Regions from separate parts of the Gordonia sp. LUNF6 genome, predicted to be linked through region 2. Evidence: riboswitches for the same ligand, from Rfam matches in the RefSeq annotation. Region 2 holds a riboswitch; the other holds the start of a gene.
The links. Region 2 has a riboswitch for cyclic di-AMP ahead of ACK8HH_RS11330 (C40 family peptidase). Riboswitches for the same ligand answer to the same signal wherever they lie in the genome.
Positions count from the first base shown of each region.

Region 1 (5,842 bases), 1.6 Mb from region 2:
ACCGAGAGCGGCGCGTCGATGCGGTGGGGACGACGCCGCACCGCGGGCCGGGACGCGGACGCCTCGGCTGCGCAGGTCGATCAGCGCTCCGGAGGAGTCCTCGCCCGCGGGGCTGAACCCCGATGCGCGCAGCCGGTCGATCACATCGCGCAGCGGTGCCGCCGACACCGCGACCGTCGGGGCCAGGGCGCGCAGGGCCAGCTCGGTCGCGGCCTCGCTGCGCAGCACCTCGGTGAGCGTCGCGGTGTCGTCGCAGCGGATGAACGACGCCGCCACGCCCACGCGCAGCCGGCCGTGTCTGCGGGCGACGTCGTCGATCAGATATGTCAGCGACTGCGGCACGGGCGTCCGTGAGTGCTCGTGGAGGAACGTGGCGATCTCGGCGCTGGTGCGGCCGGTGTCGAGCGTGCGCCGCACACTGTCTTCGGTGATCCGGTACATCGAGGCGGCACCGCCCGATTCGAGGTCGGCGATCAACCGGAGCCGGTCGGCCACGTCCGGATCGAGCGGCCCGGGCACCACGACTGTCAGGTCGGCCTGGACCAGAAAGTAGTCGATGAGGTCGGGCAGGGACGCGTCCATCGCCGCGAGCACGTCGGCCGCCGACTCGGCGTCGGCGGGAACGTCGAGGAGCAGCCGCCCGGCGGTCGTGAGCGAGCCGTGCGCCACGAGTCCGAGTTCGGTCGCCTCGCGCAGGGTCTCGGACACCACGTGCACGTTGAGCCGGCGGAGACGGCGCGGATGACGCCATCCGAGTACCGCGGTCAGCGCTTCGGGGGACACCGGGTGGGCGGGCTCGGCGTCGGCGAGCGGAGCCAGCACCGCGCGGCGCGAGGCCGCGGCGGTGGCGTCGAACAGTTCGGACGACAGCGCCGCGAGGGTGTTCCCCTCGCGGTCGGTGTCGCCGATCTGCCAGGGCTGCCGCGGCAGATCGAGCCACGCCCGCGCCATGCCGAGCCATCGTCGCCCGGAACTCAGATGCGCCCAGGCGTCGACGGCGCCGGTGGGCGCGAAGACGTCGTCGGCGAGGTGGTCGCCCGCGTCGGAGTCGGGCGCACCCGCGTCGAGCAGCCGCTGCCTGGCCAGCAGCTCGACGAGCAGGCCGACGCGGCTCACGCTCAGGGCGGTGGTCTTGGCGAGGCGCCGGAGTTCGCGGATGCCCAGGCCGCCGGACCGCAGCAGGGCCGCCGGCGCGGTGCCGAGCGCCTCGATCAGATCGCCGGAGTGACGGAGCAGTTCGAGCGCCTCGCCCGCCCCCGCGGCGTCGACGGCCTTCGCGTCGAACCGCCCGGGGCCGTCCGCACCGGTGAGTGGCGGTTCCCGCAGGACCGCGGTCTCGAGCGGCGGCTGACCGCGAAGCAGTTGTCCCACCTGGGGCGGAAGCTCCACAGTCTGCTCATCGATCCGTGCGAGCAGACCGAGGGAGATGAGGGTGGGCACCGGCGCGCTCGGATCGGCATCCGGTGCGGCGTCGCGACTGCGCCCGAGAGACGACCCCTGGGCGAGTGTGGTGAGCAGTTCCCTGGGCCGCTCGGTGGCCGATTCGATGCGCTCGCGGATCTGCGCGGGAGTCGACTCCGCGATGGGGCCGAGCAGATTGTGAGCCCGCCACGGCAGGGCGGCGGGCAGATGCGCCCCGGCGATCCAGTCGGTGTGCCTGCCGCGTCGACGCGGCCCGGTGCCCCACAGCAGTGCACGGGTGACCATCTGGTCGAGACGCGCGTCGACGTCGCCGCGCCGCGCCCGCCGACCGAGACGGGCGACGATCGCGTCCCGGCTCACCGGCCCGAGGAGTTCCTTGCGTTCGCCGATCGCACTGGACGCGTCGAGAAAGGCCTCGATCACTGCGACCGCCAGAAGGTCGAGCCCTTCGCCCGCCAGGGAGATCGACGCCGCCGACAGCGCGCGCTGGGCGAGGACACCGGTGCCGCGGGGCGGGGGAGAAGCGAGGTCGGGCCGGGCGATCAGCAACTCGACGAGCGCATCGTCGGACCGCTCGGCGAGATCGTCGGCCAACCCGCGCAGCGGCAGGTCGGGACTCATTCGGACAACTGTACCGCCGGTTCAGCGGGCATGGCACAATGAGGCCGTGGCTAAGAAGAGTGGATACGTGGACAACGGTTGGCCGACGGATATCGGTGAGCAGCACGCGGTGACGGAGTTCACCTCTCACCTGGCGGGTGCGCTCTCGCCGTTCGGCGATTACTACGAGCTGCCGCAGCCCGTCGACAGCCTGCCGTACATCCAGTCGAAGACCGTCGTCAACCGCTGACCTGACCTGAGCTCTGCCGAGACCGGCCGGACCGTGTGGTCCGGCCGGTTTTCGTGCGCCATGTATCACGTCGGTGCGGGGGCGGTCGCGAAATGCGAGAAGACCCCCGCCGAAGCGGAGGTCTTCTCGGATGAACTTCTCGGGTGATCAGGGGAGGTTGATCAGGCCCTTGTTCTGGTTGTACAGCTTCAGCTGGTCCGGGGTGAGCTGGTAGCCGGAGTCCTTGGCGGCCTTCCAGGCGCTGCGCACCTCGGGGCTCACCTTGGAGTCGTTGACGACCTTGTCGATCTGCTGCTTGGCCTCTTCGGTGTTCTTGGCGTCGGCAGACTTGGCCAGGCCGGTCTTCGGGGCGTCCTGCTGCTTCGGTGCGAGCGGGTTGGCCGGCTTGGGGGTGGCCGGGGCGCTGCGCTGAGTGGGGCCCGAGAGGGGACCGCCGCAGGTGGGCCATGCGCCCTTGCCCTGGGTGGCGAGAACGCGCTCGCCGACGGCGATCTGCTGCTCGCGGGTGGCCTGGTCGGCGCTCGGTGCGTACTGGGTGCCGCCGTGGGCCGCCCAGGTGCTCGGGCTGAACTGCAGGCCGCCCTGGTAGCCGTTGCCGGTGTTGATGGCCCAGTTGCCGCCGGACTCGCACTGTGCGACCTGATCCCACTCGGAATCGGTCGCTGCCGAGGCGTGACCGCCGCCCATCAGGGCCGCGCCGCCGCCGATGATGGCCGACGTGAGGGCGATCTTCGCGAAAGTCTTGGTATTGGTCGTCTGCTTCGAGTGACGTCCGGACATATGTCTTCGTTTCCTCTCTCCACGCGCCTACGAGGTGAGCTGTCGGGTTCGGGCTGAGAGGTGCCCGGTCCGGCTCGCGTCACTGGGTGCGACGTCTGCCGGGCTTAACCCCAAGGCCGACCACCGAGGTGATCGACCGGTTCCCGGAGGATTGTGGGTCCCCCGTCCTCGCTCCTGAAACTGCATCAGCGGGTGTCCTGCCGGCGGAGCGAGGTTGGGCGCGACCGGCGGAACGGGCGTTCGGGTGGTCGCCTGGGTGGCGGCCGTCATGAACACTACGTCGTCGGGCCCGCGAGAACATCTGATGCGAAGAGGTGCTCTGAGGTGGCGTGAAGCGGCCGATCGGGCGTCGTGGCACGTCCGTGCTGCTCACGGCACTGATACCCGTCCCGTATCCCGTTTGTTATCGGGTTGTTATGTGACAAAGGTCACATCCTGATTGAGAGTTCCGACACGCCGGTATGTCAGGATTGCGCGCGTCGAGCTTCGAGCGCGCGGAAGCTGCTGGCGTGGAAGACAAGTGGTTCGACGTTCGGGTCGCAGCGCAGGGCGTCGATCGTCAGAAGCACCACGAGGTGGTCGCCCGCGGGGATCTCTGAGAACACCGTGCATGCCAGGTGGGCGGCGGCGCCGGGGATGAAGACCGCGCCCGAGTCGTCGGCGATGGGGCGTACCCCGGTGAACCGGTCCTCCGGCGGCCCCGCGAGCCTGCGACAGACGTCGCCCTGGTGCGCGGCGAAGACACTCACGCCGACGGTGCCGCCCCTCAGTGCGGGCCAGGTGGTGGAGCCGTTGCGGACGCACACCGACACCAGCGGCGGATCGAGCGAGACGGTGGTGAAGGCGCTGGCGGACATCCCGATCGGGTCGCCCCCTGGATCGTCGCCCGTGCGACACACGGCCACCACGCCGGACGGGAAGCAACTGAAAGCTCGTTTGAGTTCGGTCTCGTCGCTGACGGGCCGCAGCGGCCGGTCCGGGTCGATGCGGTTCACCGGCTGCGCCGGCCGGACAGCAGGGCGAACACGATCCCGAGCAGCAATCCCAGCGGTGCGCCCATGGCCAGAACGTAGACGGTCGTGACGACGGCCGTCCCGGTGTCCCGGACCGCCGGGAACAGCAGGGCGATGCTCGCGATCATCCCGATGCCGAACATGACGACGGCGACCCCGAGCAAGCGTGAGGACTTCTGGGTCTGCATGGCGTCAACGGTAGCCCGAACGCTAGAATCTGTTGCAGCGCGCCTCCGCTCGGACTGCCATCGGGCCAAGGCGCTTTTGTCTGTGGCAGACCAGATCAGTTGTGAAGGTGAGCACTGTGCCGACCGGCCGGGTGAAGTGGTACGACTCCGCGAAGGGCTTCGGGTTCCTGTCGCAGACCGACGGCGAGGATGTGTACGTCCGGGCCAACGCGCTGCCCTCGGACGTCTCGGAGCTGAAGGTCGGACAGAAGGTGGAGTTCGACATGGCGGCGGGACGCCGCGGCCCGCAGGCGCTGCGTGTCACGGTCCTCGAACCGGCGCCCAGTGTGGCGCGCAACACGCGCGAGGCGGCACGCCGCGAGCGGGACGCGAAGCGTCTCTCGCCCGACGAACTGCACGGGCTCATCGCCGATCTCATCACCTTGCTCGAAGGCAAGGTGCAGCCGGATCTGCGCAACGGCCGCTATCCCGACCGGAAGACCGCCCAGCGGATCTCGGAGGTCGTCCGCGGCGTCACACGCGAACTCGACCGCTGAGGCGGGCCTCCGTCCGGCCGAGCTAGCCGCGCTGGTCGGGCAGCGTCGCGGTGTTCGGAATGCGGAAGTCGACCGGCAGAGTCCGGATCGAGAAGGTGCCGCGGATCGACAGGTCGACGTCGAGCGAGTCGTTGTCCTGGCCGGGTGTCTTCTCCCGGTACGCCGAGATCGACGACACCTCCACGCCCATCAGCACCCGATCGGGTTCGCTGTGCAGAATCTGCGTGAAAGTGGTGCCCGGCAGGTGCAGCCACATCACGCGTGCGATGCCCCGTGGTGTCGCGTATTCGGCGATGAGCGTCCACGGCCCGTCTGAGATCTCCTTCGGAACGCTCAGGGTCACCCGCTCGCCGATGGCGACCGGGTGGTCGTAGGTGCGGAGCTTGAACTTGCCGTTCCGGTCGACGAGTCGGCAGTCGTCCATCTTCACCGAGCACCAGTACGACGGTTCGGCCCGGGTCAGGTGGTCGCCGGCCTGGAACGAGATGGTCGGCAGCGGCTTCTCGTGTCCCCGGACGAGCAGCGTGGTGGCGCCGGCGATGATCACCAGGGCCGCGACCACCACGGCTCCGATGATCGCGAGGGCCTTCTTGTCTCCCGGTTGCAACACGTCGAATACGTCCTTCGGTTAGGGGGGCGGGGGCTGGGGGATGTGCGGGCTCGATCAGGGGCGTGTCGGCCGCGGCTCAGCGCGGTGCGCGCAGATGGTCGGGCACTTCGATCGGCATCGTCGGGGCCGCGTGATCGGGGCGGCGGCCGCCGAAGCCCGGCACCATCGTGGAACCGCGGCTGGTCAGGAAGGTCTGGACGAGACCGATGCCGACGAACACGGTGACCACGGTGAAGCCGATCCACAGCTCGGTGGGCAGGAGCACACCCAGGGTGGCGCCGAAGACCCAGCAGAGTTGGAGCACCGTCTCCGACCGGCCGAATGCGGACGCCCGGGACTCCTCCGGTAGATCGTCCTGGATGCTCGAGTCCATGCAGACCTTCGCGATGGCGCTGGTCGCCGAGCCGATGAAGCCTGCGACGACGACGAAGATCAGCGAGTTG
Region 1 is NZ_CP178181.1:786,068-791,909, forward strand. It holds gene ACK8HH_RS03755 (helicase-associated domain-containing protein) at 1-2,043, opposite strand, end outside; gene ACK8HH_RS03760 (hypothetical protein) at 2,090-2,272, shown strand; gene ACK8HH_RS03765 (transglycosylase family protein) at 2,420-3,052, opposite strand; cyclic di-AMP (ydaO/yuaA leader) riboswitch at 3,061-3,253, opposite strand; gene ACK8HH_RS03770 (flavin reductase family protein) at 3,517-4,047, opposite strand; gene ACK8HH_RS03775 (hypothetical protein) at 4,044-4,253, opposite strand; gene ACK8HH_RS03780 (cold-shock protein) at 4,370-4,789, shown strand; gene ACK8HH_RS03785 (DUF2771 family protein) at 4,812-5,399, opposite strand; gene ACK8HH_RS03790 (MFS transporter) at 5,476-5,842, opposite strand, start outside.
Region 1: linked by a shared signal. The riboswitch ahead of ACK8HH_RS03765 (transglycosylase family protein) and the one ahead of ACK8HH_RS11330 (C40 family peptidase) in region 2 are both predicted to bind cyclic di-AMP.

Region 2 (5,842 bases):
GATGGCGGACGATCCGGTACGGAGCCGCGCAGTCGTACTCCTCGCAGCCCCGCCACGTCGGCGCGTAGACGATGACGTCCTCCGGCGGGAGGAAGGCGATCAGGTTCTCCAGGTACGACTGGATGCCGCCCGGCCGAGGCGGGAAGTCGTTGGTGACAAGCAGCGTTCGTCTCACCGGCGCACCTGGGTGCGCAGCCACGCCCGCCAGTCGGCGACCACCGTCGACTTGTCGGCACCCAGCGCGTCCTTCATCGCGTCGTCGGTGGTGGAGGTGTCTCCGCCCTTGCCGACACCGATGTACATCTTCTTGAGCTTCTCCTCGCCGAACTTCTGGCCGACGAAGGCCGCGAACGACCACGCCTCCTGATAGGCGATCCGGGCCGCGTCCGAGTCGACGGAGAACGACCCGTCCGAGGGCAGCGCCTTCGGAACGTCGCCGGCGGCCACGGCAGCGGCCAATTCCGGTGCGGCGTCGACGAAGTCCCGGTAAGTGCCCTTGCGGCCCACGTACTCCGGAACGCCCTCGGTGAGCCACAGCGGCGCGTTCTCGGCGGTGTTGAGCCGCGAGGCGACGTGCGTGAGCTCATGGCGGATCACGACGGCGAGCGCCGGCTTCGACAGGGCACGGGCGGCGGGCGTGAGCACGATCCGCTGTCCCACCACCTGCTGATTCTGACGATCGATCATGGTGTACACGGTGGCGGCCGCGGCAGCTGAGGTGTCGACCGGAACGGTCCTCGTGAGTCCGGAGAACTGAGCGCCGTCGGCGGTGGAGATCACCGCGATCCGCCGAACCCAGTCGTCGCCCCAGAACTTCGATACCTCATCCACCGCAGCGGGCAGGATTTCGGCGACCTGAGCCGCGGTCTTCTCCGCGCCCCGGTAGCACAGAACCGTCGAGGTCCCCCCGGAGGTGCGCACGTCGTTCGCCGACAGCCCCGGAAACGCCCACGGTCCCACCTCGGGTGCCTTCGGATTCTCGCGTGAAGCCTGCGACGGGTCGGGCGCCAGGCCACCGTCGCCGACGACTTTCCAGTCGTCGCCGTATCGCGCGAAGGTCAGGCTCTGGTGGAGGGTCACCGTCGGTTCGTCGAGTCCAGGCGACGACGCGCCGCCCAGCGCGTAGTCGAGATCGACGGGCGTCACCCAACTGTCGGAGGCGCCGGCCGCCTCGAGCTTCGCCTCGAAATCCGGTTCGAGAAGGTGCTCCGGACCGGTCTGAGGCGCCACTCGATAGCGGAATTCCTTGAGTTTGAGCGGCTTTCCCACCGGCGCCGATGCGAAATCGGCAGCCACGGCGTCGAGCCGATGCCGGAACTCGACGGTGGCGGCCGGATCGATGAGTTCGGACAGACCTCTGCGGTCGCCGTTGCGCAGCGTCGACGACAGTTGGTCGAGCAGGGCGGTGACGCCGTCGTAGCGCTGCTGTTCGAACGGGTTCAGCGGCGTCGTCGCGACCGTCGGAGACGAAGAGGCCGATGGGTGATCGGCAACGGAGCCACAGGCGGTGAGCGACGCGGCAGTCACGGCCGCCAAGACAGTGGCCGCGATCGCGGCACGCTGGGGGCGCACTCAGTACCGTCGCGCGGAGTTGTACGGGCCGGCCTTGTCGATCGGCACCACCGCGACCGGCACACCGAAGGTCGATGCGTGCACCACGTAACCGTCGCCCACATACATCCCGACGTGCGTGGCATCCGGGTAGTAGATGATCAGATCTCCCGGCTCGAGGTCGTTGCGATCGACCGGGGTGCCGCCTGCGAGCTGAGCCTCACTGGTCCGCGGAATCGAACGTCCGGCCTGCTTATAGGCCCACAGCATCAGGCCGGAGCAATCGAACTGGTTCGGCCCGGTGGCGCCCCAGACGTACGGATCACCGATACGCGAGATCGCGGCCTGGACGGCCACGAGTTCCGGAGAGGTCCCCTTCGGCACGGCCCGGGGGTCGAAGTTGTACTTCGGCCCGCGCAGCGCGGCGAGCTGCTTGCCGGTCATCGACTGGTAGATGGCGCGGATCTGAACGGCTTCGATCTGCAGATTCGCCTGCTTGGCCTGCAGTTCACCGCGCTGCTTCTCCGAGGCGGCAATGGCCTGGGTCGCGGCTGCGGCGGTCTTCTCGGCCTCCGATTTGGCGGCCTTGGCCTCGCGTGCGGTCTTCACCACCGACCGCAGGTCGGCAGCCGACTGGCGGGACATCACTTCCAGACCCGACATGTTGTCGAGGAGATTCTGGGGCGAATCGCTCACCAGCATCGCGTAGAGGCGGTTGATGCGAGCTCCGCGGTAGCTGACGCGCGCGAGGGCGTCCACCTTCTTCTGGGCCGCGTCCATCTGGCCCTGCATCGCGGTGAGCTGATGGGCCGCCTTGTCGGCCTTGCGTCGTTCGACGGCGACGATGCGGCGCTGCTTGTCGTACTCGACCTGCGCGGCGTTCATCGCCTCGGAGGTCTTCTCGGCGTTCACCGAGAGCGAGCGGTACTTCGAGAGCAGTTGGTCGGGGGTGCGCGCCGGGTCGGCTGACACGGGGGCCCCGACCATGATCGTCGACGCGGACACGGCTGCCAGCCCGAAGGCGGCCGCCCGTCTGAGCGTCCGGGACGTTCGACTCTTCAACACCACTCGCACTCGATCCTTCATACCCGTGAGGGCGGGCCGGCGCACATCACGCCGTCCCGCCCTTCACCGAAGTTCAAACGGCAGTCGCTGCTCAGTAGCGGCGAATACCCGTCAGGTTCCACGCGTTCACCTTGTCGCGCTTCACCGGAACGCCCTCGGTGGACGAGTGGACGAAGATTCCATTGCCGGCGTAGATGCCTGCGTGGCCGCCGCCGTTGAAGATCAGGATGTCGCCGGGCTGGGCCTGTGCCAGCGATGCGACGGGGGTGCCGCCGCCGAGCTGACCGTAGCTGTCGCGCGGGATGATCTTCCCGGCCTGCTTGTAGGCCCACGAGGTCAGACCCGAGCAGTCGAAGGCGTTGGGGCCGGCCGCACCGTAGACGTACGGCGCGCCGATCTTGGACTCCGCGTAGCGCAGCGCCTTCTTGGCGCGCACCTGCTGCGGGGTGCCGATGTCCAGGCTCGGGGCCTGCGGGGCCTTCGGCACCAGGTTCTGCGGCAGTCCCGGAACGTCGAAGGTGCCGACGTTCGGAACGGTCACCGGAGTGGCATGTGCGGGAGCTGCGGCGAACGCCAGCGATCCGCCGATGGCGATCGAGCCGGCGAGCACTGCGGACTTGGCGGCCTTACGGCCGGCACTGGTCTGCTCCAAACTATGTTTGCCCACGAAAACACGTACTCCTTGTTGTTCTCCCTTATCGCCGACCGGGTTAGCTGTCGGGTTCGGGCCGGAAGAGATGGACCCTACGCAGGCAGAAAGAAGCCCGAAGCTTCAATCCTTGTGCGATTCACCCCAATCCGCACGCACGATTCGCATCGGTCGCACGGAGGAAGTGGTTCCCCGGTTCGCCCCCGTTGGTGAGGGCGATTAGGCGATGACCCACCGGGCACCCGGACTGCTCCGGGACATCCCTGACTGGAAGGTCTCGGAAAGATTACGAAACCCTGACAGCGATGTCCACCGGCCCGCCGTAGGCGCGCCGTCCGCTACCGGCTCACACGGCGCGGAGGCCACCCGGCCACGACTCCCGGAAAGTGTCATCACCTGCGACGACACCCCGTTTGGCCGCACCCGCGACCTCAGGGGAGATCAATTCTGTGTCAGCGAACACATCGATCGCGTCGGCGAGTTCGGCACCGGCGGGGTCAGTGTTCTCCATGACCCCATAACCGCTGGTGGGCGGACCGAAGAAGACCTGCATCATGCAGTCGCCGCAGGCTCGCGCTCGCATCGGACACCGCGCACAGTCAATTTTCATGTGATCTGCCTCTCATCATCTCGGTGGAGACGGCGAAACCGGGCAATCACGTTGTCCGCGACCCGAAGACGTCTCGTCGCCGTCGACCTCGGGTGGAGACTACGACGCCCCTACGACATCTCCGTCCGCCGAAGCGCGTCGGGCCGGGGCTGTCAGAGCCCCGCCGTACGGTTCGGCCATGACCGTCGAACAGCTGTCGTTCGCCGACCTTCCCGAGGCCGACGAGTTCACCTCCGCTCCGTTGCGGGAGACCACCTTCGTGGTGGTCGACCTCGAGACCACGGGCGGGAGTCCGGAGAACGACCGCATCACGGAGATCGGTGCGGTCAAGATCCGTGGAGGCGAAGTGCTCGGCGAGTTCGCGACGCTGGTCGACCCCGGGCGCGCGATCCCGCCGCAGATCGTCGCCCTCACCGGAATCACCACCGCCATGCTCTACGACGCGCCAGCCGTCGAGGCGGTGCTGCCGTCCTTCGTCGAGTTCGCCCGCGGGTGCGTCCTGGTGGCGCACAACGCCCGCTTCGACATGGGGTTCCTGCGGAGGAGCGCTGCCCGAGCGGGCCTGCCGTGGCCGTTCTCCGCGTCCCTGTGCACTGTGGTGATGGCCCGACGGATTCTGAGCAGGCAGGAGGCGCCGAGCGTCAAACTCTCCGCGCTGGCCGATCTGTTCGACGTCTCGGTCCGGCCGACCCACCGTGCGCTGGACGACGCCCGTGCCACGGTCGACGTCTTCCATCGACTTCTGGAGCGCGTCGGCGACCAGGGGGTGCGAACGGTGGGCGATCTGACCACGTATCTGCCCCGGGCGACGCCGGCGATGCGCGCCAAACGCACGATGGCGTCCGGGCTCCCCCATCGGCCGGGCGTCTACCTCTTCCGCGGTCCGTCGGAGGAGGTCCTATATATAGGTGCCGCCGTCGACCTCCACCGTCGCGTCTCCGGGTACTTCAACGGAAGCGACACCCGCACCCGGATCGCCGAGATGGTCTCACTCGCGACCCGCGTCGATCACGTCGAGTGCGCTCACGCGCTGGAGGCCGGGGTCGCCGAACTGCGACTTCTCGGGGTCCACAAGCCGTCCTACAATCGCCGCTCCCGCAATCCGCAGCGGGGCTGGTGGATCACCCTGACCGCCGAGCGCTTCCCGCGCCTCAAGGTGTCGCGCACGCCGGGGACCGAATCGCTCGGGCCGGTGACGAGCCGGGCGGTCGCGCTGGAGGTGGCGGACGTCCTCTCCGGGGCGGCGGGGCTGCGGACGTGCGGCGCCGACCTGAAGAAGGCGAGCCACCACTGGTGTGAGGGGCCGACGGAGGCGGGACGACTGCCGGATCCGCTCGTCGCGACGCTGCCGGGAACGTGCCGCGCCGCCAGTGACCGCCCGCAGACGCTGCCGGACTACCTCTGCCGAGTCGAGGCCGTACGCGACCTGATCTCGGGACGGTCCGACTCGCTTCTCGCGGTTCTGCGCGAACGCGTCGAGTACCTGGCCCAGCAGCGCCGGTTCGAGTCGGCGGCCCGGGCGCGCGACCGACTGTCGGCGACCATCGAGACCCTCGCCCGGACGCAGCGGCTCGCGGCGGTGGCGCAGCGGCCGGAGGTCGTGGGCGCACGGCCCGACGGTGCCGGCGGCTGGGAGCTGAGCGTCGTCAGATACGGGCGCCTGGCCGGCTCCGCGCACGCGGCTCGCGGCGTGGCCCCGATGGCGGTCGTCGAACGACTCAGAGCCGCGTCCACGACCGTGTTGCCCCCTGCCGACGACAGCGGACCGCTCGCCGGTGCGCCTGCCGAGGAGACGGCGCTGATCGAGCGATGGCTGTACGAGTCCGGTACGCGGTTGGTCGACGTGAGCGACCAGCTCTCACTGCCGATCGGCGCAGCCGAGCGCTGGCGCGACTTCGCACGCATCGCGCGATCGGCGCGCGAGGCGACGAGTCGCTAACGGCCTGGCGGCAAGCCACTAGAGTCGA
Region 2 is NZ_CP178181.1:2,422,084-2,427,925, forward strand. It holds gene ACK8HH_RS11315 (glycosyltransferase family 4 protein) at 1-175, opposite strand, end outside; gene ACK8HH_RS11320 (peptidase MA family metallohydrolase) at 172-1,527, opposite strand; gene ACK8HH_RS11325 (C40 family peptidase) at 1,573-2,619, opposite strand; gene ACK8HH_RS11330 (C40 family peptidase) at 2,708-3,283, opposite strand; cyclic di-AMP (ydaO/yuaA leader) riboswitch at 3,302-3,501, opposite strand; gene ACK8HH_RS11335 (hypothetical protein) at 3,612-3,776, opposite strand; gene ACK8HH_RS11340 (DEDD exonuclease domain-containing protein) at 4,054-5,814, shown strand.